4 regions of the Clostridium sp. CS1-1 genome follow, and region 1 is predicted to be linked to each of the others. Evidence: riboswitches for the same ligand, from Rfam matches in the RefSeq annotation. Region 1 holds a riboswitch; each other region holds the start of a gene.
What was found. A riboswitch is a leader RNA that binds a small molecule or an ion and turns the genes downstream of it on or off. The one in region 1 is predicted to bind thiamine pyrophosphate.
Positions count from the first base shown of each region.

Region 2: it holds a riboswitch for thiamine pyrophosphate, as region 1 does, so the genes downstream of both, AC0N0V_RS15250 (ABC transporter permease) here and thiC (phosphomethylpyrimidine synthase ThiC) in region 1, are expected to answer to the same signal.
Region 3: it holds a riboswitch for thiamine pyrophosphate, as region 1 does, so the genes downstream of both, thiS (sulfur carrier protein ThiS) here and thiC (phosphomethylpyrimidine synthase ThiC) in region 1, are expected to answer to the same signal.
Region 4: it holds a riboswitch for thiamine pyrophosphate, as region 1 does, so the genes downstream of both, thiD (bifunctional hydroxymethylpyrimidine kinase/phosphomethylpyrimidine kinase) here and thiC (phosphomethylpyrimidine synthase ThiC) in region 1, are expected to answer to the same signal.

Region 1 covers NZ_CM148680.1:1,339,064-1,347,196, forward strand. Annotated here, with positions in the region: gene thrC (threonine synthase) at 1-1,034, shown strand, start outside; gene thrB (homoserine kinase) at 1,173-2,072, shown strand; gene AC0N0V_RS06045 (DUF2935 domain-containing protein) at 2,147-2,956, shown strand; TPP riboswitch at 3,050-3,157, shown strand; gene thiC (phosphomethylpyrimidine synthase ThiC) at 3,288-4,595, shown strand; gene purF (amidophosphoribosyltransferase) at 4,596-6,035, shown strand; gene AC0N0V_RS06060 (PAS domain-containing protein) at 6,295-8,082, shown strand; gene AC0N0V_RS06065 (NAD(P)/FAD-dependent oxidoreductase) at 8,108-8,133, shown strand, end outside.
Region 2 covers NZ_CM148680.1:3,274,117-3,282,249, forward strand. Annotated here, with positions in the region: gene AC0N0V_RS15235 (DUF4153 domain-containing protein) at 1-1,417, shown strand, start outside; gene AC0N0V_RS15240 (ABC transporter ATP-binding protein) at 1,629-2,339, opposite strand; gene AC0N0V_RS15245 (ABC transporter substrate-binding protein) at 2,522-3,544, opposite strand; gene AC0N0V_RS15250 (ABC transporter permease) at 3,567-4,340, opposite strand; TPP riboswitch at 4,528-4,635, opposite strand; gene AC0N0V_RS15255 (gamma carbonic anhydrase family protein) at 4,869-5,378, opposite strand; gene AC0N0V_RS15260 (TatD family hydrolase) at 5,513-6,292, opposite strand; gene AC0N0V_RS15265 (4Fe-4S binding protein) at 6,357-7,154, opposite strand; gene AC0N0V_RS15270 (hypothetical protein) at 7,524-7,658, shown strand; gene AC0N0V_RS15275 (hypothetical protein) at 7,886-8,133, shown strand, end outside.
Region 3 covers NZ_CM148680.1:2,927,874-2,936,006, reverse strand. Annotated here, with positions in the region: gene gcvT (glycine cleavage system aminomethyltransferase GcvT) at 1-966, shown strand, start outside; gene gcvH (glycine cleavage system protein GcvH) at 985-1,368, shown strand; gene gcvPA (aminomethyl-transferring glycine dehydrogenase subunit GcvPA) at 1,370-2,713, shown strand; gene gcvPB (aminomethyl-transferring glycine dehydrogenase subunit GcvPB) at 2,713-4,167, shown strand; TPP riboswitch at 4,400-4,508, shown strand; gene thiS (sulfur carrier protein ThiS) at 4,697-4,891, shown strand; gene thiF (sulfur carrier protein ThiS adenylyltransferase ThiF) at 4,893-5,693, shown strand; gene AC0N0V_RS13740 (thiazole synthase) at 5,813-6,577, shown strand; gene thiH (2-iminoacetate synthase ThiH) at 6,590-7,705, shown strand; gene AC0N0V_RS13730 (thiamine phosphate synthase) at 7,919-8,133, shown strand, end outside.
Region 4 covers NZ_CM148680.1:936,488-944,620, forward strand. Annotated here, with positions in the region: gene AC0N0V_RS04150 (patatin-like phospholipase family protein) at 1-761, opposite strand, end outside; gene AC0N0V_RS04155 (hypothetical protein) at 1,030-1,152, shown strand; gene AC0N0V_RS04160 (amino acid ABC transporter permease) at 1,198-1,833, opposite strand; gene AC0N0V_RS04165 (amino acid ABC transporter substrate-binding protein) at 1,852-2,673, opposite strand; gene thiE (thiamine phosphate synthase) at 2,954-3,565, opposite strand; gene thiM (hydroxyethylthiazole kinase) at 3,556-4,386, opposite strand; gene cytX (putative hydroxymethylpyrimidine transporter CytX) at 4,562-5,734, opposite strand; gene thiD (bifunctional hydroxymethylpyrimidine kinase/phosphomethylpyrimidine kinase) at 5,727-6,530, opposite strand; TPP riboswitch at 6,608-6,707, opposite strand; gene AC0N0V_RS04190 (D-alanine--D-alanine ligase) at 7,111-8,019, shown strand.

The sequences.
Region 1 (8,133 bases):
AAAAATATAGAGAGTTTTTACCAGTGAGTGAAGACGCAAGGATTATTAGTTTATGTGAAGGAAATACACCCTTAATTAGAGCAGAAAATATTGAAAAACTTATGCCAGGAGTTGAGATATACTTAAAATACGAGGGCTTGAATCCAACAGGTTCCTTTAAGGATAGAGGAATGACTATGGCAGTTACAAAAGCTGTGGAGGAAGGGTCAAAAGCAATAATATGTGCGTCCACAGGAAATACTTCTGCTGCAGCTGCTGCGTATGCTGCTAAGGCTGGCATTAAGTCTATAGTTATAATACCTAATAGAAAAATAGCCATGGGAAAACTGGCACAGGCATTATCTTATGGGGCAAAGGTTATAGCTATTGATGGTAACTTTGACGATGCCTTAAATATGGTTAAGGAAATATCAGAAAAGCACCCTATAACTTTAGTAAACTCTATAAACCCTTATAGAATAGAAGGACAAAAAACTGCTGCCTTTGAACTATGCGAACAACTTGGAGGGATTCCAGATTACGTATCAATACCAGTAGGGAATGCAGGTAATATAACTGCCTATTGGAAGGGGTTTAGAGAGTACAAAGATAGAGGCAAAATAGATAGTTTACCAAAGATGATAGGTTTTCAGGCAGAGGGAGCGGCTCCTATAGTTAATAATAAAATTATAGAAAATCCTGAAACTATTGCAACAGCAATAAGAATTGGTAACCCTGCGAGCTGGAGAAAAGCAGTGACAGCTTTAGTAGAATCAAAGGGAATTATTGATAAAATAAGTGATGAAAAGATACTAGAAGGTTATAAGTTATTATCCAGTTTAGAAGGAATATTTGCTGAACCTGCTTCATGTATATCTGTGGCGGGCTTATATAAGCTTTATAAAGAAGGAAGAGTTCAAAGAGGTAGTAAAGTTGTATGTATACTTACAGGAAATGGACTTAAAGATCCTGACATTGCTGTAAATGCTGGTGGAGATATAGTGACCTTGCCTTGCGATTTTGGAATTATAGAAAGAGAAATAATGAGTAAATAAGTTAGAAGTTAAGAATTAGGAGTGAATAGTTAAAGGGAATTTTTGTTTTTATGCTATAGGGTTTCACTCAAAATTACGTATTTAAGGATGAAGAAACTAATAAAATAGACTTGTACATTAAGGAAGGAGGAAAGTTTAATGATAAAAGTTAGAATACCTGCTACAACTGCTAATATGGGGCCAGGATTTGATACCTTAGGGATGGCTTTAAAACTATATAACGAAATAGAAGTTCAAGAGAAGAGTGGGGAAACTGAAATTTTTAATAATGGAGAAAAAAGTAAAGATGATTATAGAGAAAATTTAATATATACTAGCATGATAAGAACACTTAACATGTTTGACTATAGATATGAAGGCTTTTATATAAATGTTTCAAAATGTGATATACCGATTTGTAGGGGACTTGGAAGCAGTGCAGCTTGTATAGTGGGAGGAGTTGCTGCAGCTAATGCCATTATGGGAAATGTTATGTCTATGGATAGAATAATAGAAATAGCTACAGAAATTGAAGGGCATCCAGACAACATAGTTCCTGCAGCAGTTGGGGGGATGGTAGTTTCGCTTCAGGAAGGCGAGAAGGTTAGCTATTCAAAGGTAAAGTTGCCTTATCAATTGAAATTTGCAGCTATGATACCAGATTTCCAAGTAAGCACGGCTATGTCTAGAGGAGTGCTTCCACAGAGTTACTTAAAGGAAGACTGTATTTTTAATATATCAAGGTCTGCAATGCTTATAAGTGCATTAAGTAATGGAGAGTTTGATAAGCTTAGAACTTGCTTTGGTGATAGAATACATCAACCATATAGAAAAAATTTAATCAAGAATGCAGAAATAATACTAGATAAGGCTAGAGAAATTGGTGCTATAGGCGAGTTTATAAGTGGTTCAGGTTCAACTCTTATGGCGGTAGTAGAACCTAAGGATGAAGAAAAATTTGAAAGAGAAGTTAAAAACTTTTTAAATAATTTCGAAGATCAATGGAGAGTAGTTTTGTTAGAGCCAGATATGGAAGGAATCCAAGTAGCATTTTGCTAAATGAAAAAAATGGAACACATTTAAATTGATTGCATAATATGATATACTGAGGAACTTTTTTTAGGAGGCATATTTTGAAAATCAATGATTTGAAAAGTCAGACATTGTTTGAACATCGTTTTTGGCTTCAGGTTTTAGGAGATCATTCAAGATTTATTTTAGGAGCTTTATCTCCAGAAGAAAATAGTAATATACAAAAGGCGAATTATTTTAAGAACTTATTTGACAATCTTTTGAATAATGCTAGAATGGATCTCAGTACCGAGGAGTTAAATAAGTTAAATAACTTAGCGTATAATGCAGCTTGTCAAATACGTTCTTTTAAACTATATCTTATTAAAGAGCATTTAATCGGTAAAATAAAAATTAATCTACCCCCAACTTTTATAAATCATATGGTTAACGAGGTGGAAGAGTACTTATTTATTCTTTATTGTATTATGAACAAGCAACCTTATTTATTGAATCCAGTACATTATCATAAATTATGGTTACTGGACGGGTCAGGTCATGCTGCTTCGATAGCAAGCTCTCTTGATATGGCAGAACAAGAGTTTATTAAAAAGAGTATGAAATTTCGAAAAAGCTTTGATAAGCTACATCAAAAGTCTCTTGAAATGAAAGGATACATGAGAACAGGGCTATTTAAGTTTCCAGCTTTAAGCAAACTTAATGAAGATGCAGAAGAGGAAATGAATACTTTTAAAAAATTCCTTAAGGATTTGGAAAAGCTAATTTTAGAAAAAAAGTTATTAGGAGACTTAAAGCCTTTAATGACTGACCATATGTACAGAGAAGAATGCTATTATCTCACTAAGCTTTCCATGGTTTCTGAGGTTAAAAAACCTGGCTGTGCACCTGAAAAGCCAAGGATAGAAGAGTAAAATAATTAAAGATTTAATAATCATCGGCTAAGCTTATATTTATACATTGCAGAACAATAACAATTATGCTATAATTTTCATGTAATCAAAATTGAATAACACTAGGGGTGCCCATGTGATGGGCTGAGATAGAACTACTAGTTCTGACCCTCATAACCTGATTTGGATCATACCAACGTAGGGAAGTACTTTATATAGTTAATAAAAATGCGAATTTCTAATATTGTATTTTCTATTAATGAAGTGTTTATGAGGGAGCTTATATTAGCTTCCTTTTTTATTTTATCTAGTGTTACTCTATTTTAAAAAAATTATAAAGGAGATAGAGAATATGAATTACACAACACAAATGGATGCGGCTAGAAAAGGTATAGTTACAAAAGAGATAGAAATAGTAGCAAAAAAAGAGAATATGGAAGTAAATAAATTAATGGAACTTGTAGCAGAGGGTAGAGTTGCAATACCTGCTAATAAAAATCATATATCTTTAAGTCCAGAAGGTGTAGGTGAAGGACTTAGAACAAAAATTAACGTAAATTTAGGTGTTTCAAAAGATTGTAATAGTATAGATGATGAATTAGAAAAAGTTAGATTATCAATAGACATGAAAGTTGAGGCTATAATGGATTTAAGCTGCTTTGGTAAAACAGAAGAATTTAGAAAAAAACTTGTAGAGGTATCATCAGCAATGATTGGAACAGTACCTATTTATGATGCAGTAGGTTTTTATGATAGAGAGTTAACTGATTTAACTGCAGATGACTTATTAAACGTAATTGAAAAACATGCACAAAATGGAGTAGACTTCATGACTATTCATGCAGGAATCAATAGGGAAACTGCAGCAGTATTCAAAAGAAATAAAAGACTAACTAACATAGTATCTAAAGGAGGAGCTTTAATGTATGCTTGGATGGAACTAACTGGTAAAGAGAATCCATTCTTCGAACATTATGATAAAGTTCTAGATATATGTGAAAAATACGATGTAACTATAAGTTTAGGTGATGCTTGTCGTCCAGGTTGTATAGCAGATTCTTCCGATGCGAGCCAAATAAAAGAGCTAATGATACTTGGAGAGCTAACAAAAAGAGCTTGGGAAAGAAATGTACAAGTTATGGTAGAAGGACCTGGTCATATGAGCATGGATGAAATAGCAGCTAATATGAAGCTTGAAAAAAAACTATGCCACAACGCACCTTTTTATGTGTTAGGACCTTTAGTTACAGATATAGCTCCAGGTTATGATCATATTACTTCTGCAATTGGTGGAGCAATAGCAGCTGCTTCAGGGGCAGATTTCCTATGCTATGTAACACCAGCTGAGCATTTAAGGCTTCCAACTTTAGAAGATGTGAGAGAAGGAATTATTGCAACAAAGATTGCAGCACATGCTGGAGATATAGCAAAAGGAATTAAAGGTGCAAGAGATTGGGATAACGCTATGAGTGAAGCTAGATCAGATTGGGAAAAGATGTTTAGTTTAGCTATAGACCCTGAAAAAGCAAGAAGATATAGAGAAGAGTCAATGCCAGAGGATGAGCATACATGCACAATGTGTGGAAAAATGTGTGCTGCTAGAAATATGAATAAAGTAATGAGTGGCAAAAACCTAAATATTTTAAGAGATGATGACTAAATGATTAAATCTGCTATTGGAAGATTGGGCATTTGTTTAGGTTCAGAAGATAAGCTTAAAGAAGAGTGCGGTGTATTTGGAGTTTTCTCAAGGGAAGACATAAATATAGGTAAGATAATCTATCATGGACTTTATGCACTACAGCATAGGGGACAGGAGAGTGCAGGGATTGCATTTTCTGATGGAAATACAATAAAGTGCCATAAGAGTATTGGGCTAGTTTCTGAAGTTTTTAGTAAAGAAAATCTGATAAATACTTTTGGGCAAATAGGAATAGGACATGTTAGGTATTCCACTACAGGAGATAGTAATAAAGATAACGCTCAGCCTATTTTACAAGAGTTTAACTCTAGACAAGTTGCAATTGCTCATAACGGGAATTTGCTTAACGCTGATGAAATAAAAGAACAATTAAGTAGATTGGGGATAAACTTTAAAACTACTACAGACTCAGAGGTTATTTTAAAGCTTATAGGAGAAAATCTAAACAGAGAAACTGATGTCAATACAATTATCAATGGATTAAGGCCTTTAAAAGGTGCATATTCCTTTGTATTGTTAACTGAGGATAGCTTGATTGGAGTTAGGGATCCTGATGGAATAAGACCTCTGTGCATTGGAAAGTTAGATGAAGCATATGTTATTTGTTCTGAAAGCTGTGCATTAACTTCTCTTGGAGGAAAGTTTATAAGAGATGTTGAACCAGGAGAAATGGTCATTATAAACAAAGATGGAATTAAAGAAATTAAGTTTTCCTCTAACTGTGATTATGCTACATGTGCTTTTGAGTACATATATTTTGCAAGAGAAGACAGTGTTATTGATGGAGTAGGTGTGTATAAATCAAGAGTTTTATTCGGAGAAAAGTTATATGAAGAATGTCCTGTTTCTGCTGATATTGTAATCGGAGTACCTGACTCTGGTATACCTTCAGCTATTGGATATGCTAAAGCTTCTGGTATTCCATATGCAATAGGATTGATTAGAAACAAGTACTTAGGAAGAAGTTTTATACAGCCTTCTAAAGAGGTAAGAGAAAATGTTGTTTCACTAAAGCTAACTTTACTAAGTGAAGAGGTAGAAGGAAAAAGAGTGGTTATAGTTGATGATTCGATAGTTAGAGGAACTACCACTAGAAGAATTGCTGAGTGTTTAAGGCAAAGTGGTGCAAAAGAAATACACTTTAGAATTGCATCTCCTCCAATTAAGCATTGCTGTTTTTTAGGAATTAATACTAGTAATAAAGATGAGCTTATAGCTAGCTATAAAAGTTTAGAAGATATAAGAGAGCACATTGGAGTAGATAGCTTAAGATACATCAGTATTAATGGATTTTTAGAATGTATGGAAAATAGGAAGTTATGCTTAGGTTGCCTTAATGGAAAGTATCCTTATTGTGAAGATACTGAAAAGATAAGAAACTTGTATTTGAACTTTTAATACATTAGTTTTATCTGTAAATAGGTGTATAGTAACTAAAATAGGTGTTTTAGTTACTCTGCACCTATTTGTCATGTGTGGAATTAGCAGTAAAAGTTTATAATTTGGTTTGCAAATTTTTATTTACTAGTATAGTAATTGAGATTAAATGCAATATTAAAATTAAGTGTTATATTATATGTTTGGTAACAAGAATTATTTTCGCTCAAATATTTTGAATAAATAATTCTGATCTTTTATTAAGGAAAGGAGTATTTGTATGAAAAAAGATATTGTTTATATAACTATTGATGGTAGAGGGGAACATGAAAGTTTTAGGGATTGTGTCACAAAAGTTTTAGAGACATTAGGTCCTGGTGAAGGGATACACGTTATCAAGGATTTTGAACCATTCCCTATGTACAAAATGATGGAAAGCAAAGGGTTTGATAAATATATAGAGAAGGTTAATGATGACGAGTATCATGTTTATTTTTTTCCTTCAACAAAGTTTAATGATATCAAAATGAATAATCATCTAACTGTTAATAATACGAGAATTAAGAAAATGATTGATATTGAAGTAGATTTTCTTAACAATAAAATTTCTTTGGATGAAGCTAAAAAAAGGGCTAGAGACTCTTTTGAGAAAATCACTGCTGAGGAGTTTGCAGTAGGTGAACAACATCTACATTCTTATGGTATTAGTGATGAGCTGCTAACAGAAAGGATGAATGAACTTTTAAGTATTTTCGAAGGAATTCTTGTTTCAACTGAATTAAAGCTTCCAAAGGGGCATCCAATAAATACATATCAACAAGAAACTATAGAACTTGGTAAAGTTCTTTCATTAATGGAAGAATTACTTGACAAAGGATTTATAAAGAATCAATGGTTAGAATTGTATGATAAACTAAGTCAAATAAATATTCATTTTAGTAGAAAACAAAATCAACTTTTTGCTGCTCTTGAGAGGAAGGGTTTTGATAAACCATCAAAAATAATGTGGACATTGGATAATGATATAAAAGATATTATAAAAAGATCAAGGGATCTATTAGAAGAGGATAATGATAAGGAATTCTTAGCTGTTCAACCTGAGGTAATCGAAATGATAAGGGATATGATGATGAAGGAAAATGAAATTTTATTTCCTACTTCAATTGAGTTGTTAACTGATGAAGACTTTACTGAAATGAGAATAGGCGATGATGAAATTGGATATTGTTTAATAGATAATCCGCCAGCATATAAAAGCAAAGATCTAAGCAAAACTAGTGATTTTACAACGAATAATTTAAACTTAAATGTAGATCTTTTAAAAGATCTTGCAAGTGTTCTTCAAAAGCATGGGGTAACTTCTTCTTCGAAAGATAATGAAGTTTTAAAGGTTAGTCAAGGCCTTCTTACTTTAAACCAAATAAACTTGATTTTCAAGCATTTGCCTATAGACTTATCCTATGCTGATGAGAACAACCTCGTTAAATTCTATAGTGATACGAAACACAGAGTTTTTCCAAGAAGCGCTGGAGTTATAGGTAGAGAAGTTAAGAACTGTCATCCAAAAGAAAGTGTTGATACCGTAGAAAAAATTATTAATGCCTTTAGAAATGGTGAGCATGATGAGGCTGAATTCTGGCTTGAAATTGAAGGAAAGTTCATTTACATAATTTACATTGCAATAAGAGATGAAGAAGGTAATTTCAAAGGTGTTCTTGAAATGATGCAGGATGCCAGTCACATTAGAAGTTTATCTGGTAGTCAGAGACTTATATCTTGGAAAGATGATAATTCATCTAAGGATAATAAGCAAGAAGAATCTATACAGGATAACAATAAATATAATATGAATAAAGATACAAAAATAGGAGATTTAATAAAAGAATATCCATTTTTAAAAGATTTCTTGGTATCCTTAAGTCCTAAGTATCAAAAGCTACAGTCACCTATGATTTTAAAAACAATGGGGAGTGTTGCTACGGTAGAAATGATTAGTGCAAGAGGTGGCTTTGAGGTTTCCGACCTTATCAGTAAATTAGCAGCAGAGATTGATAGGGTAAGTAATTAATTGAAAAACATGTTGGAAGGGATACATGGAAATGAAAGTTGCAATAATGGG
Region 2 (8,133 bases), 1.9 Mb from region 1:
AATGTATATTGGGCTAACTATTTCTCTATACTTGGCCTTTGTTTATACTCCTTACTTATTGAAGAGAGAAAAATTCGAAAGATATGTTATCTCTTTATTAGCAAGCTTTTTTATAACATTCATATATTCTGTAGTACTATACCTAGGACTTTCTGCAATACTTTTTACTATAGATACTCTTCTTGGCATAAATATTGATGGAAAAGTCTATTATTATACTTGGCTTATTGTAGCTTTTATCTTTGCAGTATCCTACTTCCTTTCTCAAATACCATTAAGAGAAGAAGAACAGCACTCAAAACTTTATCCAAAGCTTTTAAAAATATTGTTTCTGTATATTGTAATGCCTCTTTTATCTGTATACACTGCAATTCTTTATATATACTTTGGTAAAATAATTTTAACAAGGGTGTGGCCTATTAATATAGTTACAAACTTAGTTCTTTGGTATTCACTTATCACTGTAGCGGTGTTCTTCTTTATAACACCTATAAAAGAAGAAAATAAATGGGCAAATAGTTTTTTAATATTTTTTCCTAAAATAATTCTACCTATTTTAGTAATGATGTTCATGTCAATTGGAATAAGAATAGAGGCCTATGGAGTAACAGAAAAAAGATATTTTGTAGTTATACTTGCCACTTGGATATTTGCAGTAATGTTGTATTATTCTTTTGCTAGAAACTTAAGAAATATATTGCTTCCTCTTTCTTTATCTATAATAGTCTTAATTTCTGTGTTTGGACCACTCAGCAGCTTTGCAGTTTCAAAGCTCAGCCAAAATAATAGATTAGATAAGATTCTAACTAAAAATAATATGTATAAGGATAACAAAATACAACCTTCTACAAATGTTTCTACAGAAGACAAGGTCGAGATAAGCAGTATACTCACTTACTTCAATAGTAACCATAGTCTTAAAGAAGTCAAAAACTTACCAGAAAATTTTAAAATTGAGGATATGAATAAGGTATTCGGATTCTCATTAGAAAGTAGAAATGATAATTTTTCTAATGGATATTTCTATTTTAGAAGAGAGATAGGTGACACTATTGACATAAAAGGATACGATTATCTAATCGATAACAATAGCATAATGCAGGGTACTAAGAATATGAATGATAAACTAGATGTGTACTATAACTCCAGCTCGGCTACTTTAGAAATAAAGATTAATGCAAAAGAAGTATATAGTAAAAATCTTAACTCCTTTATAAAAAATATTAGTGATAAATATAAATTTCAATCCAGTACTGGTAAAGATATTATACCATCAGAGGAAATGACATTAGTTGATGAAAACGAAAAAGTGAAAGTGAAATTTGTGTTCTTAAGTATATCAGGACAAAGTAACCACTCCTCACAAGACATTGATTCTAAAGGACTTGAGTTTTATATACTCATTAAAATTAAATAGTTTTTAATCTTACTATCTGTAATTAACCTATTATTTATTGGTAAATTGCTTAAATGAAAAAGCATTGATATTCAAAGTTGAAATTGTAATTGAAGTCATTTTTACACAATCTTTTTATCAATTTATTGCAAAAACATCACTCTGGTAACCCATAGTGATGTTTTTACTTTGTTTTTATTCGATGACTACCCGCTCTAATACATCTAAAATCCTACATTAAATTCAATATTTGCTTCTTTATTTCAACAAACTTATCGGAAGTTATAATGTCCTTAGTTCTATCTTTAGGTAAGTCTACAACCACCTCACCTTTTATAAAAGCTGGTTTATCTGATAAAATGTATATTTTATCAGAAAGATAAATAGCTTCTTCTATATCATGAGTTATAAATAATATAGTACTTTTTAAATCTTTAATAACATTTAAAAGCCAGTTTTGCATCTTACTTCTCGTAATGGCATCTAAAGCACCGAAAGGTTCATCCAAAAGCATAATATTGCTTGAAGTCATATAAGTCCTCAAGAATGCTGCTCTTTGTCTCATACCACCAGATAGCTGAAAAGGATACTTAAATTCATATCCTTTTAATCCATATGGTTCAAAGTATTGTAAGACCTCTTTTCTTCCCTCCACTTTATTTTTACCTTTAATATAAAGTGGAAGTGCTACATTGTCTATTACTTTCTTCCAAGGAAGAAGAAGATCCTTTTGATGCATATAACTTATTTCTCCTGATACCTTTGCTTCTCCAGAGTCCGCTTTTAATATTCCTGATATTACATTCAAGATAGTACTTTTACCACTTCCGCTTGGTCCAAGAAGAGTTACAAACTCCCCTTCCTTCACTTCAAAGCTTATATCCTTAAGTATTGTATCGCCATCAAAAGTTTTAGATACATTTTTAAGTACAAGTTTTCCCATATTATTGTTATTCAAAACAATCTATCTCCCTTTACTAAATGCATTTTCATTTATTCTACTGCTATCACATTATGTTCATTAGTTATATTAATGAAAAATTAGGTGAGTTTACCCACCCACCTAATCCAAGTCCAATTTCATATAATTAGATTATCTATAATATTTATTCTACTCTTTTAAAATTATTTAGATGGAAGAAAATCATTAGTAAATGCATCTTCCGCTTTCATATCCTTATTAATCAAATTCTTACTGCGAAGGAATTTTGTGTAGTTATCCCAAACGGTAGCCTTCATTTCTCCCCATCTTGCAGCATCTTCTTTATATTTATTCTTTAAGTATTTTTGACTTTCTAGTGCTAGATTTTTATCTATCTCTGGAGCATTCTTAACTAAGATATCAGCTGCTTCCTCTGGTTTATCCATAGCAAATTCATAACCCTTTGTTGTAGCCTTTAGAAACTTTTTAGCTAAATCAGGTTTATTTTTTAAAGTATCTTCATTAGCTATCAATATAGGAGTATAGTAATCTAAATCTGGGTTTAACTTTCTTAATTCTATGTAATCAATTGGTATGTTTTTAAGCTTTGCATCAATTCCTGTCCATCCTTCATATATCCAAGCAAAATCAATATTGCCTTTTGTTGCTGCGAAGAAGTCCTGCTCACCCATATTTACTATTTTAAGCTTACCAAAGTCGGCACCCTCTTTTTTCATAATTGCTTCTAACACAGCATTCTCAGAAGGTGATCCGAAGCCACCATAAGTCTTTCCTTCAAAATCTTTTACAGTCTTTATATTTTTATTTTTAGGAGCTGCAAAGCCCGAAGTATTGTGTTGGATTATAGCTGCTATTGCTTTTATCGGAAGAGGAGTATCTGATGTTCTAGCATAAGTTAAGTCTTCTTGGTAACTTACTCCAAAATCTCCCTTTCCAGCTGCTATCAGATTTCCAACTGCTCCTTCAGAAGGTTGAATTATTTCCACATCCAAACCTTCCTCTTTGTAATACCCCTTATCTTTAGCTACATATAAGCCCGTATGATTAGTATTAGGCGTCCAGTCAAGTATCACCTTTACTTTAGTTAGTTCTTTCTTATCTGCAGTACTATTTTGTGGGGCTTTATTCGCTGAAGAACATCCCGCAAAAATAGAAGCAGTCAATAAACATGATGTTATGATTGTTAGGATTCTTTTTCCTTTCATAATAAAACTTACCTCCATAAAATTATTTTCTTTCTTTAACTTTTCTCTGCCACGGCATAAAAATATATTGAAGTACATACATAAATCCGAATAATGCTAAACTTAGTATTATTATTACAATTATAGCCGCAAATATTTTATCTAAAGCATACGCATTCTTCGCTCTTACCATAAAAATTCCTAAACCTTTTTCTCCACCAAGCCACTCGCCTACTACTGCCCCCATTATACTATAAGTAGCAGCAATCCTAAGTCCAGAAAAAAATGAACTTAATGCACTAGGGAATTTGACGTAAACAAATTTCTGGAGTCTGGTAGCCTTCATTATATCCATAAGGCTAAGCATATCTGTATCGACAGATTCTAGTCCATCTACAAGGCTAATAACTACAGGGAAAAAACACATCATAATAACAACTATAACTTTTGGAGTCATTCCAAAACCAAACCAAATAATAAATATTGGTGCTAAGGCTATGGTTGGTATGGTTTGGGAAACAACGAGTATTGGATACAAACAACTTTTTATTATTTTTATGCTATCCATTAGTACGGAAAGTATAACTGCAAAAACTACGGAAAGTAAGAAACCTAAGAGAGCTTCCTGCAAAGTTGCATAAATATGAGGTTTCAAATTAGGCATTACCTCAAAGAGAGTAATTAATATATCCTTTGGCGAGGGAAGTATGTACTTTGGTATTCCACCTTTGTCCACCACTATCTGCCATATGAATATGAGTACCAACTGAAAAATAGCAGATATAGTTCTATTTATTAATTTATTATTAGCTTTCATTCTTTACACATCCTATAATATCTTTAGAAAAATAGTTTTATGTTTACTTTGTTATTCGCCATTAGCTACTACTATATTAAATACAATCATTGTTATAAAGATGTTACTAATTACATATTCAAAGCTCGTTATCACTCAAATACACAAAACCCTTCTCCAATTGCGGAAAAGGGTTAAAATAGCAAAATTAAACTTTAACTATATTCCCTCCGTTGGCATTATCCAATTCAGGTTATAAGGGTCGAAACCTATAGCTTCCTCTCAGACAATACTATTGCCTCCCCCAGTTTGTTTATTATAATAAGACCTTTTAACATTAATAAGTATATCATTTTATAAATAAATATGTCAAACCTTTCGGGTGTTAGGCCATCCTCCTTAACTTTACGTTAACACTGACAATTCTAATAAAATGATTACTCAGTCTAATAGTTTTTATTTATCTGATGGCTACCCGCTCTAATACTCCCTCGCACTCTATGAAAGAAATTTGCACCAAATCGGATATTTGGGTTTTCTGCTTGCACTTTATTTGCTATTTTTATACTCTTTAGATTCGTCTAAATAAAATTTTGCAGACTCTCTGATATGCTCTCTCTCTTTTTCAGTTAATTCACGAATAACTTTTGCTGGAGATCCCATGCATAGAACTCCTGAAGGTATCTTTTTTCCAGCAGTTACAAGACTTCCTGCACCTACTATTGTTTCTTCTCCTACCTCTGCACCATTTAAAATAATAGATCCCATACCTATTAAGCAATTATCTCCAATTTTGCATCCATGTATAATTGCATTATGTCCAACAGTAACATATTCGCCTATTTCTACAGTATTCTCCTCACCTACATGTACTGTGCAATTATCTTGAATATTAGATCCTTTTCCTATATGTATAGAATTACAATCTCCTCTAAGTACAGCACCAAACCATATACTACTTTCCTCTTCTAAGATTACTTTTCCTATAATTTCCGCACTTTCTGCTACAAAGCCATTATCGTGTATTTTAGGTAAATAGTCCTTATAATTACGTATCATTTAAGTCACTCCTTAAAATAGTTATTTCTTAAAGTTATTTATTCTATTAAATTATACCAAATTTTATCGCAAAAGAAAGTATTAACAGTGTGCGTTTTATGTCAGCTTTTGATTGACAAATTTATATTTAACATTTATCTATCTTTCCAGTTACTCTCTAAATCTATTAACATTTTTGAACCAACTAAATTTATAAAGTTACTGTACATCTGTTCTTCTAATTCTTTAAAAGTAATCTTATGCATTTTGCATAAACTTGTCATTATCTGTTTAGTTAGAGTTGGCATCCCCATACTTCTGCTTAGCCATTCCTCTCCACCTGGGCCGTCAGTCTCTACAAATATTCTATTTAGGGGTATAAGTTTTGCTATCTCCCTTATAGTATCCGAATAGTGGAGTTCAGAACTTATTGTAAAATAATACTCTCTCTCCATCATTTTGAGTAAAATATCTTTGGGTCCTGAATACCAATGAACTATTACTCTATTTAGGGAGTATTTATCTAGCAAATTTAAAACTTCCTCCTCAGCGCCTTTGGTGTGAATATTTATAACCTTATCTAGCCTTTTAGCTTCACTTAGAAAAAATTCAAATACCTTCCTTTGTGCTTCAAAGCTTTCTTTATCTTCTACCCAGAAAAAGTCAAGTCCTATCTCACCTATTATTTTTGTTTCCTCTATATAAGGTATGAGTTCTTGAAGATCCTTCTCATAACCTTTAGCTTTCCAAGGATGTATTCCAAAAGTAGAAATTATGTACGGACTCATATTGGATATTTGTTTATTTTTCATATATGACTCTACATCCATAGCATTTGCTATGCTTAGTATTTTATTTTTATTTATTTCTTTTATTGCTCTCCTTAAATCTTTTTCACTATAGTGATCCAAATGAGTGTGTGCATCTATAATCATTTTTACCTCTCCCATAATCTTTGATTTTTTAATTAACAAAATAGCACTGGTGAAGTCACCAGTGCTATTTTGTTATTGTAGAATTTCTCGTAATCGGAATTCTTGCTTCACAAGGAACTGCTGTTTGACACTTTCCACAACCATAACGCGGCGCAAAGCGCTTTTTAGTTACATTTGTTAAAAATTCATCACAAGGTTCATGTTTTTTCCCATTTTCATCTATCGCTTTTACAGGACATCTATGAATACAAGCACCGCAGTTACTGCAATAATCATATAAACCACTGTACTTTCTTTCAGTAGGTTCAAAAGCCATATTTACAATTACACTTCCTATTCTTCCCGCGGAACCCTTTTCTGTTATTAAGGATTTACTTAAGCCGAAGGTACCAATTCCTGCTATATAAGCCGTGTGTCTCTCCGACCAATTACTCTTGAAATCTTTGGAAACAAATCTAGTGTCTAATGCAGGAGCTAAAGCTTCTCCTCCTAAGTCTTTTATTACTTGTACTAAAAACTTTCGAAGTTCGTTATTTACCTTTTCTCCCTCAACTCTACCATATAGCCACTCTAAAGCAGGTAAATCTTTTGTTATACGGTTTGCCTTTCTTACATCCTCGGTAAAAGGAAGAAAATAAGATATAACCGCCTTTGCCTCTGGCATCCACTCTATAGGCGTCATATAATCTACCCCTATAACCTCTTCTTCCTTTAACTTTAAAAATAATGGATCCTCTGTAGTTGCAATGCCTATTAAAGGTGTATCGAAAATTTTTAATCCCTTTAACTCTTCCACTTTATTGTAAGGTGTGTTTTCTATAAACTCTGCTGTGAGTTTAATAATATCATTTATACTTTCCACTGATATCCCCCCAAATTATTTACTTAAACCGCAATATACAAAAAACTTTTATTGTAAAGCGAAACTTCAATACATATAGTTATCAAAAAAGCTTTTTATAAATGCTAATTAAAATAGCTGTCATTTTAATTTTATTATATTTTTAAATTGTTTTACAAGGAAAAATAAGTAAAATCTTCACTTCTACTTTCTATATTATTTAATTTTTGAAAATATATCAATAACCATTTTACTCAGGAATAAACTAAGGATCAAAATTTTTAATAGAAGAATGTAAAAAACACCAGACATATTGAAAAATAATCTGCAAACACTATAGATGTAATTGTTGAATGCTTACAACTCTTATATATGAAAGGAGATAACAATATGAGAAAAAGAAAAATGACTGAAAATATAAAAATCAATAAAGCTCTTGCTTATAGAGAAGAAACCGCTACTTTTGATGCATTAAACGAAGCTAGCGGAAAAACTGATAAAACTGTTAGTCGCAAAAATAAGTAAAGCATTAAAGCTTCCAAGGGCCCTGATTGGTAATATATACAACCTTGGAGGCCTAAACTTATAAATAAATTCAAAAACTTTGTTAATTTGTGATTATTATGATATACTAATATAATAAATAGGAATTACGTACCACCTTCATAAAGGTGGTTTTTTATCTTATAGAACTTTAACTGCATACCAACGACCATAGAAGAAAATAATATAATAAAAAGGAGAATTTTATAGTGAAAAAAAATTATAAAATGAAAAAAACAATATCAATGAAGATGTTTATTACTGAATTTGGAGAAAATTTCTCTGATCACATGAAAGAAAAGTTGTTAGAACTTGAAATTGGATGTGTTCTAACAAGAAAAGAAGACAGCTATAGACTAGATCTCAAACATGTAGAACATAAGCAATATGACTGTCCTTCTGAGGATAACTCAGCTACCACTCAAAAGGAATATGCATATGGACAATTTTTAGTTAT
Region 3 (8,133 bases), 1.6 Mb from region 1:
TTATTCGATGTTTCTCATATGGGAGAGGTAGAAATAATTGGAGAAGACGCAATTGCTTTCACTCAAAAATTAGTAACTAATGACGTAAAATCTTTGGTAGATAATCAAGTCTTGTATACACCTATGTGTTATCCAGATGGAGGAATTGTTGATGACTTATTAGTTTATAGGTTTAATGAAAAACATGTTTATCTAGTAATAAATGCTGGGAACATTGAAAAGGATTTCGAGTGGATGCTAAGTAATAAGGGTAACTATAATGTTAAATTGAATAATATATCATATTCGGTGGCTCAGCTTGCAATTCAAGGACCAAAGGCAGAAGAAATACTTCAAAGGCTTACTGATACAAATTTAAAAGATATTAAATTCTTCTTTTGTAAGAGAGATGTTTTAATAGATGGGAAAAGGTGTTTAGTTTCCAGAACAGGATATACTGGGGAAGATGGCTTTGAACTTTATATGGATTCAGATGATGTAGTTAGTCTATGGGACAAAATATTGGAAACTGGAAAAGAAGATGGGTTAAAACCTGTAGGATTAGGATGTAGAGATACATTAAGATTTGAAGTTAATTTGCCTCTATATGGAAATGAATTATCAGATACAATAACTCCACTTGAAGCAGGATTAGGTTTCTTTGTTAAGTTAGATAATGAAGATTTTATAGGCAAAGATGTACTTGTGAAACAAAAGAAGGAAGGCTTAAAGAGAAAAATAGTTGGATTTGAAATGAAGGATAGAGGTATTCCTAGACACGGGTATGAGGTCTTTGCTGGTGATGAGGGAATAGGGCTGGTTACTACTGGTTATTTTTCACCATCTGTGAAAAAGAATATAGGACTTGCATTGGTTGACTCTAATTATTCTGAATTAGGAACTACAATTTTCATAAAAGTTAGAAATAAGATGAATGAAGCCGTAGTAGTTAGTAAAAAGTTTTATAAGAAAAATTATAATAAATAATTTAAGGGGGATTTTAAGATGAAGGTTTTGGAAGGATTATTTTATAGTGAAGATCATGAATGGGTAAAAGTTGAAGGAGATGAAGTTTATATAGGTATTACTGACTTTGCACAACACTCTTTAGGAGATATAGTTTTTGTTGAGTTGCCAGAGGTGGACTCAGAGTTTTCTAAAGAAGATTCTTTTGGCGTTGTTGAGTCAGTGAAAGCAGCTTCAGATTTAAATATTCCAGTTAGTGGTAAGGTACTTCGAATAAATGAGGAGCTAATAGATGATCCAGAGTCGGTTAATGAAGATGCTTATAAAAATTGGATGATAGCTGTTGAACTTACTGATAAGTCAGAACTTGAAACATTATTAAATGCTGAACAATATAAAAAAATATGTGGTAAGGAGGAATAGTATGCAGACCTATATACCATTAACAATAGAGGATCAAGAATTAATGCTAAAGACCATAGGGGTTAATGGGATAGATGATTTGTTTGAAGATATCCCTAAGGAAGTTCGTTTAAATAGAAGATTAAATATAAATAATAGTATGTCAGAACTTGAAGTTCAATCTTATATTAATAAACTAGCTAATTCAAATAAAAGTTGTGAGGAGTTAGTTTGCTTCCTAGGTGCTGGAGCTTATGACCATTATATACCTTCAATAATTAAACATTTGGTATCAAGGTCAGAGTTCTATACAGCTTATACTCCTTATCAAGCAGAGATAAGTCAAGGAACACTACAGGCAATATTTGAGTATCAAACCATGATATCTAATCTTACTGGAATGGATGCAGCTAATGCTTCAATGTATGATGGAGCAACAGCTTGTGTGGAAGCAGTACAAATGGCTGTTGATGCAACAAAAAGAAAGAGTGTTATTATTTCTAAGGGTGTTCATCCAGAAACAAGAAAGGTTTTAAAAACTTATTGTAGGTTTAAAAATCAAAATGTGATAGAAATTGATGAATTAGATGGAGCTACCCATATAGAAAAACTTAAAGCTGAATTAAATAAGGATGTGGCAGCTTTTATAGTTCAAACACCAAATTTCTTTGGAGTAGTTGAAGAGTTATCAGAAATAGAAAAACTCGTTCATCAAAACAAATCATTATTAATTGTATCTTGTGATCCTATTTCACTGGGAATATTAAAAAATCCAGGAGAATGCGGAGCAGATATAGCTATAGGTGATGGCCAATCTCTTGGAAATAATTTAAATTATGGAGGACCTTACTTAGGATTCCTTGCTACAACTAAAAAACATCTTAGAAAAATACCTGGTAGAATTGTTGGGGAAACTACAGATAAAGAAGGAAAGAGAGCATTTGTTTTAACTTTACAAGCAAGAGAGCAACACATAAGAAGAGAAAAAGCTTCTTCGAATATTTGTTCAAATCAGGCGCTTAATGCTCTAACTGCATTAATATACTTGACAACTCTAGGAAAGAAGGGAATAAAGGAAGTTGCTGAACAGTGCATACAAAAATCTCATTATGCTTTTGATCAGATAACGAAGAGTGGAAAGTATAAGCCGCTATTTAATAAGCCGTTCTTTAAGGAATTTGTAATTTCTTCAGAAAGTGAAGTTCAATATGTAAATAAGGTACTCTCAGAAAATAAAATACTTGGTGGATATGAGATGGATAAAGAATACCCTCTGTACGCAAAATCGATGCTTCTTTGTGTTACTGAAAAGAGGACAAGAGATGAAATTGATAAATTAGTAGCTATATTGGAGGGGATTAAATAATGAAAGACTATAACAAGCTTATTTTTGAAGTTTCTAAAGATGGAAGAATAGCATATACCCTCCCAAGCTGTGACGTACCTGTAACATCTATAGAAAAATTAATTCCAGAGGAGTTATTAACTAAAAAGGAGCTAGGGCTACCTGAGGTTAGTGAAGTAGATGTGGTAAGGCATTTTACAGCTATTTCAAATAAAAACTATGGCGTCGATACAGGATTTTATCCACTTGGATCTTGTACAATGAAATATAATCCTAAAATCAATGAAGATATGGCAGCTATACCTAAGTTTACAGGACTTCATCCATATCAACCAGAGGATACTGTACAAGGTGCTTTAAAACTAATGTATGAGCTTGGTGAAAAACTTGGAGAGATAGCTGGGTTTGAAAGTGTATCTCTTCAACCAGCCGCAGGAGCTCATGGGGAGTTATCAGGTCTTATGATTATTAAGGCATATCATGAAAAAAGAGGAGACTTTAAAAGAAAAAAAATTATAGTTCCTGATTCAGCTCATGGTACAAATCCTGCATCTGCATCAGTAGCAGGTTTTGAAGTTATAGAAGTAAAGTCAGAAACCACTGGAGCAGTAGATATAGAGAGTTTAAAAGCTGTTCTAAATGATGAAATAGCTGGATTAATGTTGACTAACCCTAGTACATTAGGGCTATTTGAAAAAAATATTATAGAAATAGCAAAACTTGTTCATGAAGTAGGAGGATTGCTCTATTATGATGGAGCTAATATGAATGCTATTATGGGCAAAACAAGGCCGGGAGATATGGGCTTTGATGTATGCCATTTAAATTTACACAAAACATTTTCCACTCCACATGGCGGCGGAGGGCCAGGAAGTGGACCTATAGGTGTTAAAAAAGATTTAGTAGAATTTTTACCAAAGCCAGTGATATCAAAGAATAGAGAAGTATATTATTTAGATTATGATAGACCTTATTCCATAGGAAAAGTGAAAAGCTTTTACGGTAACTTCGGAGTTATGGTTAGAGCATTCACATATATATTAACTATGGGTGCAGAAGGGTTAAAAAAGGCAAGTGAAACGGCGGTATTAAATGCGAACTACCTAAGAGTAAAACTAAAAGAGTATTACAATTTACCTATAGATGATATTTGCAAACATGAGTTTGTACTAGGTGGTCTAAAAGGTGAAGAAAATCATGTAACAACTTTAGATGTAGCAAAGAGATTGCTTGATTATGGATATCATCCTCCAACAATTTATTTTCCACTAATTGTGCATGAGGCGCTTATGATAGAGCCAACTGAAACAGAGGCACTTGAGACACTTGACGAGTTCGTCAATGTCATGATTAAAATTGCTGAGGAGGCAGGTAATGATCCTGAACTAGTTAAGTCAGCTCCTAATAATACTATTGTAAAGAGATTGGATGAAGTTAAAGCAGCAAGAACTCCAATTCTTAAATGGAGTAAATAGCAAGATAAAAGGGAATGTATCATTATCGGATTAGATAGCAGTGCTAAAATCTTAAAACTCATAAATATTTTAGAGTGAAGGAAAACAGAATAAAGTGCGTAAAATAATTATATTTTAACTTAAGTGTATGTAGATTTTATGAAGATGTAAAAATAGTCCACTTTTTCTATGAACTGTGTTAGTTGACTTTAGTATTAGTTTGTGGTAAATTCAAATTAAAGCCAATAACAATTTAATGATTTAGGGGAGCCTGTAATAATAGGCTGAGAGTGGAATGTTATTCCTTACCCTCATAACCTGATTTGGATAATGCCAACGTAGGGAAAGAAGTCAGATAGTCTATTATCACGTTATATATTTAGAGTAATTGTATTTAGAAGCATTTGAATGCATAAAAACTACTTAGATGTATAATTATTTATTAAACTATCTATTTATTAAACTATATAAGGATATATCCTGTTAGGATATGAGGGAAGCATTTTAATGCTTCCCTTTTTATTTTGGTTTTAGAGAGGAGGAACATAATATGATTATAAACGGAGAAAATATGAATTTTGAGGATGGAATCACAGTTCGTGAAATGCTCGAGAAGTTAGAACTCGACATACAAAAAGTAGTAGTTGAAGCGGATTTAAAAATAATTGATAAGGATGAATTTTCTACCAAAAAACTAAGAACTGAATCAAAAGTTGAGATAATCAGATTTGTTGGAGGCGGCTAAAATGAATATCTATATAAACGAAAGAAAACAAGAGGTGGAAAAAGGTATCACTGCCCTTGAGTTAAAGAATATTATAAAAAAGGATGCTGATATAGTTATATATAACGGTTTTATTATAAAAGAAGATTGCCAATTAAAGGAAAACGATAACTTGGTTTTTATAAAAAGAGGTGAGATACCAGAGGAAGAAGACATGGAGGCTATGCTTTTATCGAGGCACACACCCTATGTACATGAAAAAATAAAAAAATGTAGTGTTGGTATAGCTGGTCTAGGTGGACTTGGATCAAACGTAGCAATTTCATTAGCGAGAATTGGAATAGGGAGGTTACTTTTGGTAGATTTTGATGTTGTAGAGCCAAGTAATTTAAATAGGCAGCAGTATTTTATAAAGCACTTGGGAATGAAAAAGACAGATGCTCTTGAACAATTAATAAAAGATTGTAATCCATTTGTAAAAGTTGAAAAGAGAGATGTGTTTTTAGATGAGACTAATATACATAACATTTTTAAAGATGTAGACATAGTAGTTGAGGCCTTTGATAATCCAATATGTAAAGCAGTGTTGGTTAATGAAGTTCTAAGTAAAATGGAAGATAAAAAAATTGTATCAGCTTCAGGAATGGCAGGATATTTCCCAAGTAATTCAATTGTTACAAGAAAAATAAAAGATAATTTTTATCTAATTGGTGATGGAGAAAATGAGGCCAAGCCAGGCTGTGGACTAATGGCGCCTAGAGTTGCCATTGCAGCGAATCATCAAGCAAATGCAGTTTTGAGAATAATACTAGGAGAAGAATAAGATGTAAAGAATTCATACGCAAAGTTCAATAGAAATACATTAGGAATTATGAAAGGGCTAAAGAAGTCATTTTTTAATGAGTTGGAAGTATTATATAAAATATTACGGAGGGTTTAATAATGGATAAATTAATAATAGGTGGTACAGAGTTAAATAGTAGATTATTTGTGGGGACAGGAAAGTATTCAACTAATGAATTAATACCAAAGGTTTTGGAGAGTTCCAGATCACAGGTTATTACCGTGGCGTTAAGAAGAGTTGATTTAAATTCTAAGGATGATAACATATTAAATTTTATAGATAAGAATGTTACTTTACTTCCAAACACTTCAGGTGCTAGAAATGCAGAGGAAGCTATAAGAATTGCAAGATTGGGAAGAGCAGCTGGCTGTGGTAATTGGGTAAAAATCGAGGTAATATCTGATAACAAATATCTTCTGCCAGATAACTTAGAGACTATAAAGGCAACAGAAGTTTTAGCTAAGGAAGGATTTGTAGTTCTTCCATACATGAACCCAGATTTAATGGATGCAAGAAGGTTAGTAGATGCTGGTGCAGCAGCGGTTATGCCTTTAGGCTCTCCAATTGGCACAAATAGAGGAATAAGAACTAAGGAAATGACAAGAATTCTAATTGATGAGATAAAGTTACCAATAGTAGTAGATGCAGGTATAGGTAAGCCATCTGAGGCAGCAGAGGCTATGGAAATGGGAGCTGATGCAGTGCTTGTTAATACAGCAATAGCTACAGCAGGAGATCCAATACTTATGGCAGAGGCATTTTCTTTGGCTGTACAAGCTGGTAGAAAGGCTTATTTCTCAAAATTAGGAGTGCAAAGACAATATGCTGAAGCATCATCACCTCTTACTGGATTTTTAAGATAGGAAGTGGAATAAATGAGTTTTTATAATAAGATAAAAGAATATGATACTTTTAATTTTGATAATTACTTTGAAAATATAACAGAAAATCAAATTGAAATGGCTTTAGCAAAGGATAGAATAAATGAGGAGGACTTCTTGGCATTATTATCTCCAAAAGCTGAAAAATATTTAGAAGCTATGGCACAAAAAGCTAGGGATATTACTGTTAGAAATTTTGGGAAAAGTATAGTTCTTTATACTCCAATATACCTTGCAAACTATTGTGAGAATGAATGTACTTACTGCGGATACAATGTTAAAAATAAAATTGATAGAAAAAAACTTACCTTCGAGGAAGTAGAAAAAGAAGCACAGGCTATAGCTGCAACAGGTCTTAAGCATATAATAGTCTTAACTGGAGAGTCTGGGTACCATTCTCCTATATCGTATATAAAGGAATGTATAAAAATACTAAAGAAGTATTTTACATCAATATGCATTGAGATATATCCTTTAGAAGAAAATGAATATGCAGAGCTTATAGAGGCTGGAGTGGATAGCCTTACAATTTATCAAGAAACATACAATGAAGAAGTATATGACAAAGTTCATCTCAGCGGACCTAAAAAAAATTATCGATATAGATTAGAGACACCAGAAAGAGCTTGCAGAGCAAAAGTCCATTCACTAGGTATAAGTGCATTACTTGGACTTTACAAATGGAGAAGTGAAGCATTTTTTTCAGGTATACATGCAGCATATATAGAGAATGAGTATCCTTCGGTGGAGATTTCTATGGGCATTCCGAGAATAAGGCCTCATGCGGGAAGTTTTGTAGATATTTACGAGGTAAGCGATAAAAATATAGTACAAGTCGCATTAGCCTATAAAATATTTCTACAAAGAGTTGGAATTAATATCACTACTAGAGAAGGAGCGGAATTTAGAGATAATTTTATTCCAATATGCGCTACAAAAATGTCTGCGGGAGTTTCAACTGAAATAGGCGGGCATTCTGCTGAAGATAAAGGGCAAGAACAATTTGATATTGCTGATGATAGAAGTGTTGAAGAAATTAGACAAGCAATAATGAAAAAAGGATATAACCCAGTTTTAAAAGATTGGGGTCCACTAAAGCCAGAGATATAAGGAAGAAAATTTATCCGACGACTACCCGCTCTAATACTCCACCTTCTCAAAGGTGGAGTATTAGAGCGGCTACGTCTCTGGATAACGATTTCTAAGCACCAGGTGGAGTTAAAACTCCATCTGATGCCAAGAACTCTGTTTATTGAGCATGCTTGAATTAAAAGCAATAAGAAGGACTGTTATGTTTATAATAGAAGGGGAAATATATAGGATATGTTTGAATTTGAAGGTAAAGATAAAACCTATATTGTTACAAATAGACAACTGATAACAAAGGGCACAATTTATGATGTAATAGAAAAATGTGCTATAAAAGGTGCTAGCGGGATATTTTTAAGAGAAAAGGATTTATCTTATGATGAACTTAAAGAAATGGCATATAGAATAAAGAAGATAACAGATAAGTTTAATATTCCACTAATTATTAA
Region 4 (8,133 bases), 400 kb from region 1:
ACTAAATTTTCCCTCTTTAGCCATTCTCTGTTTTTTTCAGCGGATATGGTATTTGCTATATCAAATAAAAATGATATGGGGTCAGTTTTGCCTTGTTTTGTATTACTTATTTCCGGACTGTCAAATTTAAATCCTATAGTAGGCCATCTAGGAGTGCCCTGAACGTCAAATATATTTATAGGAAAGTTGCAACAAACAGCTCCGTCTACCACGTAGCTTATTCCATCAGCATGCACAAATTCTACTGGTTTAAAGTAAAATGGAATGCTTATACTCATTCTTACAGCTTTAGCGATAGAAAATTTCATGGGGTTTATTCCGTAATCAGGTAGGTCATCTGGAAGTATTAAAATTTTTCGCCGTGTTATGTCTGCAGCTATTATTTTAAGTTTGCATTCACCATTGAAGGTTACGTCTTTAAATCGTCTTACTCCTTTTGCCTTTAGTAGTTTGTGTATCCATTCCTCCACATAGTCACCGGAGTATATTCCTTTTTCCACTAAAAATCCTAGAGCTTTTCCGAGAACAGGTAGCCTTTGGAGACCATTTTTGTCTAAGAAATCTCTAAAATCCATATCAGATAATATTTTTTTCATTTCTCTAGCTGTATAACCAGCTGCTACGAGAGAAGCAATTACAGCACCAACAGAAGTTCCAGCAACTCTTTCCCATTCATAGCCCTTAGATTCCATATAGGTTAAGGCACCTACTATACCTATGCCCCTCATACCTCCACCTTCAAAAACAGCATCTGCCTTCATAATGAACACCTCACTCTATTATCTAAATTATTCAATGGAACCATTTATGTGAATTGAGAATATATATATATAATATTATTGGATGTTTAGAAAGGTTATATCAAATTTGAAAAAATTATTATAATATGTCAAATGCTTCTAGTATACAAAAAATTGTAAATGTGATATATTAAAGGAATGTTTCAAATAACAAAAAATGTATTTAATAAGTCATTATTAAGAGAACTTTAAAAAATTATCAACTTTTAAAAAACAGGAGGTAGTATTTATGAATAAAAACAAGGGTTTTCAAATTCCAATGGATGTTATTGAGGAATGCTTAAAAGAGTGTTTGGATAACGTTAATAAGGAAAATGGAAAAGAAAAAACAAGTTCAGTTAGCAATAGATAGCCAGAACTTGTTATTTTTAATTATTTACATTTCTATATTCGATTATTAAAATGAGTACTTCTTTTCAATCTTTCTAAACATCAGTACCAATAATGATGTAATTAAAAGGTATATGGCAGCAGCTATTATAAATGGTGTGATGGTGAAGTCTCTAGTTACTACTTCTTTAGCAGCTCTGAGCAAGTCGCCAATACCAATAGCTGCAACTAATGCCGTGTCTTTTATAAGGTTTATTGCTTCATTACAAACAGGGGGAATTACATTCCTTGCTGCTTGTGGAAGTATTATTGTTATCATTGTCTGTCTATAATTCATTCCAAGTGCTTTAGCAGCCTCAAACTGTCCTTTATCAACTGACTCAATACCAGCTCTAAAGGTTTCAGCTAGGTATGCTGCGTAATTTACTGTAAAAGCTAAGCTGGCAGCAGTTAATGGTGATAATCTTATACCTATTACAGGAAGCCCAAAGTATGTGAAGAAAAGTTGTAGTAGCAGAGGAGTACCTCTAAAAGCCCAAGTATAAAAGCTTAGAACAACATTCAAAGGTTTTATTTTTAAATTTTTACCAATAGCTACTAACATTCCTAAGGGGACTGAAAAAACTGCAACTATTGCAAATAATTCTATAGTTAATATGCTTCCTTTTAGTATAAATCCTGTAACGTTCATAAGATCAGCCATTAAAATCACTTCCTAACTTTATTTTGTAACAATATCTTTGCCAAACCATTTTTGTGATATCTTATCTGCAGTTCCATCAGCTTTCATTGCATCTAAAGTTTTATCAAGTTCTTCCTTAAATGCTTTATCAGTTTTTCTTATACCAACACCATAATCTTCTTTTCCAAAATCCTCATCAAGAACTTTATATAGCCCTGGTTTCTTTGCTATGTAGTATCTTCCAACTACTTCATCAACAACTACTGCATCTAAACGACCTTGATTTAAGTCCATTAAAGCCTCTGTATTATTTGAATATTTTCTAGTTTCCTTCAATCCATTTGAAACCTCTTTATCAGAAGTTAATGCAGTCTCACTACTGCTGCCTAATTGGATACCAACTGTTTTACCAGCTAAATCTTTTTTACCTTTTATTGTAGAGTCGTTTTTTACAACTATTATTTGCTTATTTTGAAGATATACTTTTGAGAAGTCTATTTGCTTTTGCCTTTCTGGAGTAATAGTTAAACCGTTCCAAATAACATCTATATCTTTGTTATTTAAGCTTAGCAATACACCGTCCCATTGAACTGGTTTAAACACAACTTTTACGCCCATTCTCTTACCAACTTCTTTTGCAAGGTCTATATCGAATCCAACAATTTCTCCTTTATCATCTTTAAACCCCATTGGAGGGAAGCTATCATCTAGGCCTACAACGAATTCACCTTTTTGTTTGATTTCGCTTAAAGACTTATCTTGAGCCTGGCCACCATTTGCTTGCTTACTATTTCCACAACCAGAAAGTAAAAGTCCAAGTGATAGTACTGCTATAGTTAAAATTCCAAATTTCTTTTTCATTTTTAAAACCTCCATTTAATTAATTGTTTGCTTGATTACAATGCTTATTATACTTTAGCATGGTGAATTTGTAAAGTAGTAAAATTTAGTTTATAGATATTTATTTTATCCGATGACCACCTGCCTTAATACCCCAACGAACTCTGTTAATAAGTATCAGGTGGAGTTAAAATTCCATATGATTCCAAGTAAAATAGGGGACAGCTCACAAATTTTCACTGATTTAATGAGAAAAATTGTGAACTGTCCCCTTATATAAGAAAAATGAAGACTAAGTATATTATATTTTTAGTAGTTTAGCTGCAGATCTTATATCTTGCTTTCCTAAAATAGCAGATATAACAGAAATTCCATCTACACCTGTAGAGAGTACTTCTTTAAAGTTTCTTTCATTTATGCCGCCTATTGCTACAGCAGGGATATTTATATTATTATAAATATGCTTTAAGTATTCTATGCCTATAGGTGGATCTATATCTTTTTTTGTTCCAGTATAAAATACAGCACCAATGCCAAGATAGTCTGCACCATCTCTTTGTGCTTCTAAAGCTTCGTCTAAGGTTCCGGTGGATATCCCTATGATTTTATCATTACCCAGTATTTTTCTAGCAATCTTTATAGGCATATCATCTTGTCCAAGGTGAACTCCATCAGCATTAATAGCTTGAGCAATATCTATTCTATCATTAATTATAAGTGGAATTTTGTAATAATCGGTTACTTCTTTTACATCTAAGGCTACCCTATAAAACTCTCTTGTAGAGATATCTTTTTCTCTAACTTGAATTATCGTAACTCCTCCAAGTATAGATTCTTCTACTACAGTTTTTAAGTTTCTTCCACTTAGAAAGCTTCTATCAGTTATAAGATATAAGCTGTAGTCTATCTCCATATTATTCTTCCTTCTTTCATTAGTTTTTCTTCTGTTAATGTATAAATACAGTCAATTAGCTTCACTCTAAAACTTCCAGGGAATTTAGCTATCTCGTAAGCTTCTTCGCCAGCTAAATTCATTGAAAGTACTGCTGTTACAGTAGATATAAACTTATCTTCTGATGCTCCTGCAGTTCCACCACAAAGGGCACCAACCATACAACCAGCACCAGTAATCTTAGTTAGCATCTCTGTACCATTTTTAATAATCGCACTGCGAGTTCCATCAGTTATATAGTCCTCTTTTCCAGTTGCAGCAACCACACAATTATGTTTTTGAGCTAATTTTATACAAGCCTCCAAGGCACCTTCACCGCTATCCAATGAATCAACTCCACGAACTTCTGAATCAACTCCAGCTAAGAATTTTATTTCGCCTACGTTTCCTTTTATAACATCAACTCTTCCAAGTTCTAAAATTCTATTTATTACAGAAAGTTTTCTTGGAATAGCAGCGCAAGCTACTGGATCCAAGACTACTGGCACATTATTTACTTTTGCGGATATACTTGCAAGTACTGAAGCCTCTTCTTGTTCCTTAGTTAAAGTACCTACATTTATATAAAGTGCAGAAGATATTTTTGTAAAGTCAAAGACTTCATCATAAGCTTCACACATAGCAGGAGATGCACCATAGGATAAAAGGATATTAGCACAGTCATTTATTGTTACATAGTTAGTTATGCATTGAACAAGAGGTACTCTATTTCTTAGGTTTGAGAGTACATTAGAAACCTCTCTTAGATATAACTCTTCTTTTTCATTAATAGTATTTGTCATTTTTTATGCCTCACCTTCATTTTTAAATTTTGGATACATTTACGAACTTTTATAAGTATTTATTGACTGTTGCTAGCCTCCTAAATATGATTTAATATTTTATTTTAGTTGAACCTCGGAAGAAAAACTCAACTAGAACAACTAAATTACATATAAAATTTATAGATACTTAACATTATTGTGAATTACTAATCGGAGTTGATTTTTTTGAAGACAAAAACTTTACTGCTGACACATATATTAAAGATATAATTATAAATGTAAATAGAGTCGGGATTCCAAAGGAAATCTTAGTAAAGTAATTGTACAATATCACACCAACAAGTGCAGTGATAATTCCTATAGAGTTAAGTTTTCTAGAGCTATAATCTTCCTGAAAAAAGTAACTGATAAACACTACGGTGTAAACAGGTACAAATATACTTCCTATAGTAAGAAGAAAGTTCTGATAGTTTTCAATAGGGAATATAAAAGCTATACTCATTGATAAAATGGTATAAATAAATACAAGCAAATTATCATTTTTTATTTTAAACAGTTGCTTCGATGACTCTACTGCAGAATATATATCAAGAAAAGTTGTAGTTACTGTTGAGAAGAGAATTATAAATACTGGAGCTAATTTTATACTACTTCCCGACAAAAATTCGATTACATCTTGTCCGCTATATAGACTTATAAGTAATCCTAATGTGTACATTAAGCTGCTTCCTATGAAATATCCCCAAAATGTAGCATTTAATACGCCTTTTCTGTTTTCGCCGTTCTTAGTATAGTCGCCAATTAAAGGAAGCCAGGAAATAGGCATTGATATGGATATTTCTAAAGCAGTTACAAAGCTTATACTATCTTGTCCTAATACCTGCTTTGATGTATTGAAAGAGAAGAATAACATAAAGCATAAAATTATAAGTAGTAGAACCGAAATATCATTTATCTTCTTTGAGTGATTATTAAAGAAATAAGACCACACGAAAACTACAATACCAGTTACAATTATTCCTAAAGTGTTAGACATAGGGAGAAGACCATTTAAGGCACGTCCACTTTGGATAATCATAATTGTTGACCAGCCTATAAGCTGAAGTACATTTAAAAATGCAACTATTTTTCCGCCGTATTCACCTAGAGAATCCTTAACCTTACCCATTGCATTCTTCTTATCTTTAAAAGATATATACCCTCCTAAAGTTAGAAATGTTGTTCCTATAATATGTCCGAGTATAATTGCAACTAGTCCCTTAGTTAGGCCAAGAGGGGCGATAAGACCACCTGTATATATCTCAGCTATTGAAATAGCTGCACCTGCCCATAGAAGGAACATTGATGAGTTTTTTATCTTATTCAAATGAAACACCTGCTTTCTTATAAACCTCTACAAAATGGCCGACTGGACCTACGCCATGTCCAATAGAGAAGGAATTTTCTATCGCTTTAGTAATATATTCCTTTGATAGAGTAACAGCTTCTTCTACGCTGCAGCCTTTAGCTAAGTGAGATGCTATAGCTGAAGATAAAGTGCAACCTGTGCCATGAGTATTCTGTGTTTCTATCCTATGTCCTTTTAGGGTTACGAAATTTTCTCCGCAAAGTAGTATATCATTAGCATCATTACATCTATGGCCGCCTTTTACTAATACATTCTTAGCACCAAGTGTTTTTATTTTTAATGCAGCTTCCTTCATATGTTCCTCATTTTCTATTTTCATTCCAGTCAAAACCTCTGCTTCAGGAATGTTTGGGGTAACAATACTAGCGATAGATACAAGATCTTGTATTGCTTTTTCCGCTTCCGGTTTCAATAGAAAATACCCACTTTTTGAAACCATAACTGGATCTAACACTATGTTTTTAGCGTTATATTCTTTAAGGAGAGTTTTAATTATACTTATAGTTTCACTATTAGATACCATTCCTATTTTTACAGCATCTACATTGATATCATCATATATAGCTCTTATTTGTGCATCTATAAGTTTATTTGAAACATCCATAACATCTTGGACACCAACAGTATTTTGAGCAGTAATTGCAGTAATTACACTCATTCCATAAACACCAAGAGAACTCATTGTTTTTAAGTCTGCTTGTATGCCTGCTCCACCACAACTATCAGAACCAGCAATTGTTAATACTTTTTTCATGCGAATCACTCCTATTTTCATATGTGGGTAAACCAAAAAGGTGTATTGCAGAAAAGCAATACACCAAAAATACAAAGTGCTATATTGAGCTTGCTTCCCTACGCCAGTGTTAACTGGATCAGGTTCAAAGGGTTAGAGATAACTCTTCTCAGCCGTTTGGCACCCCCACAAAAATTTATTGAATTATTACATCTTTCATTTTAGTATATTTATACAAAAGTGCAACAGTTAAAATTACTATATATTTAAATGTAATCCACTTTATGCTAAGTATTAGTAGTAAATGCTAGTTTTTTTGTATGAATCTATAATTTGATGTTAATTGTGTTTAGCTTTTACTAATTTTATCTTTCAATAGTGTTATAATAGGTGAGGAAAAGCTTAAGTAGCTTTCTAGTTTAGTTATGTTATATTTTTAGAAATCGCTTTCACATTGTGTGAGGTAGTATTAGAACGGGTAGTCATCAAATAAATAAAACCACATATGCAGTAAAATAGAGATGAAGTGGTACTTCATTTATTTTGGCATATGAATACAATATAATTAAGAAGAATAAATAATATGTATGGAGGAATGAATATGAAAATAGGAGTTATTATGGGAGGAGTATCCTCAGAAAGAGAAGTATCCTTAAATTCAGGAAAAGAAATAGTGAAATACTTTAACAAGGATAAATATGAGGTTGTACCTATAGTTATAGATAAAAAAGATGATGTAATGGAAAAAGCTAAAGACATAGATTTTGCATTTATTGCTCTTCATGGTAAGTTTGGTGAAGATGGTATGATACAAGCAGTACTTGAAACAATGGATATTCCATATTCAGGATGTGGGCCTCTTACAAGTGGTATTTGTATGGATAAGGATATAACTAAAAAGATTTTAAGATATGAGGGCGTAAATACTGCAGATTGGCTATGTGTAAGCAGTGTGGATGAAATAGATTATGATTTTATAGACAAAATGGGTTATCCTGTCTTTATAAAGCCTAATAGTGGAGGCTCTAGTGTAGCTACAAATTTAATTAAGAAAAGAGAAGATGTAGAAAATGCAGTAAGACTAGCGTTAGATTATGACAAGGAAGTTATGATTGAAAAGTATATAAAAGGAGACGAAATAACTTGCTGCATGTTAGATGGAAAAATGATAGCTATAATTGCTATTAAACCTAAAACTAATTCTGATTTCTTTGATTACACAGCAAAATATGCTGATGGTGGAGCCGATGAGATAGTAGTGCAATTTGAAGAAGGTTTGCAAAAGCAAATTGAAGAAATGGCATTAAAATGCTGGAAGGTATTAAAGTGCAGTGTATATGTAAGAGTAGATATGATAATAAAGAATGGAGTTCCTTATTTACTTGAGCTTAATACTTTACCAGGTATGACTAAAAATAGTCTATTTCCTAAAGGGGCAAAGGCCGTAAATATGTCTTACAGTGATTTATTAAATGCGGTAACTGAATTATCTTTGAAAGAAAATAGATAAAATTGTAATGATGTCATAGAGTTTAGAATATAATTTAAAGATTGAAAGAACTAAACGTAAGAATTTCTTGTTATATTGCTAATTTACAAGAAAAATGCCTAATTTGTATAAATC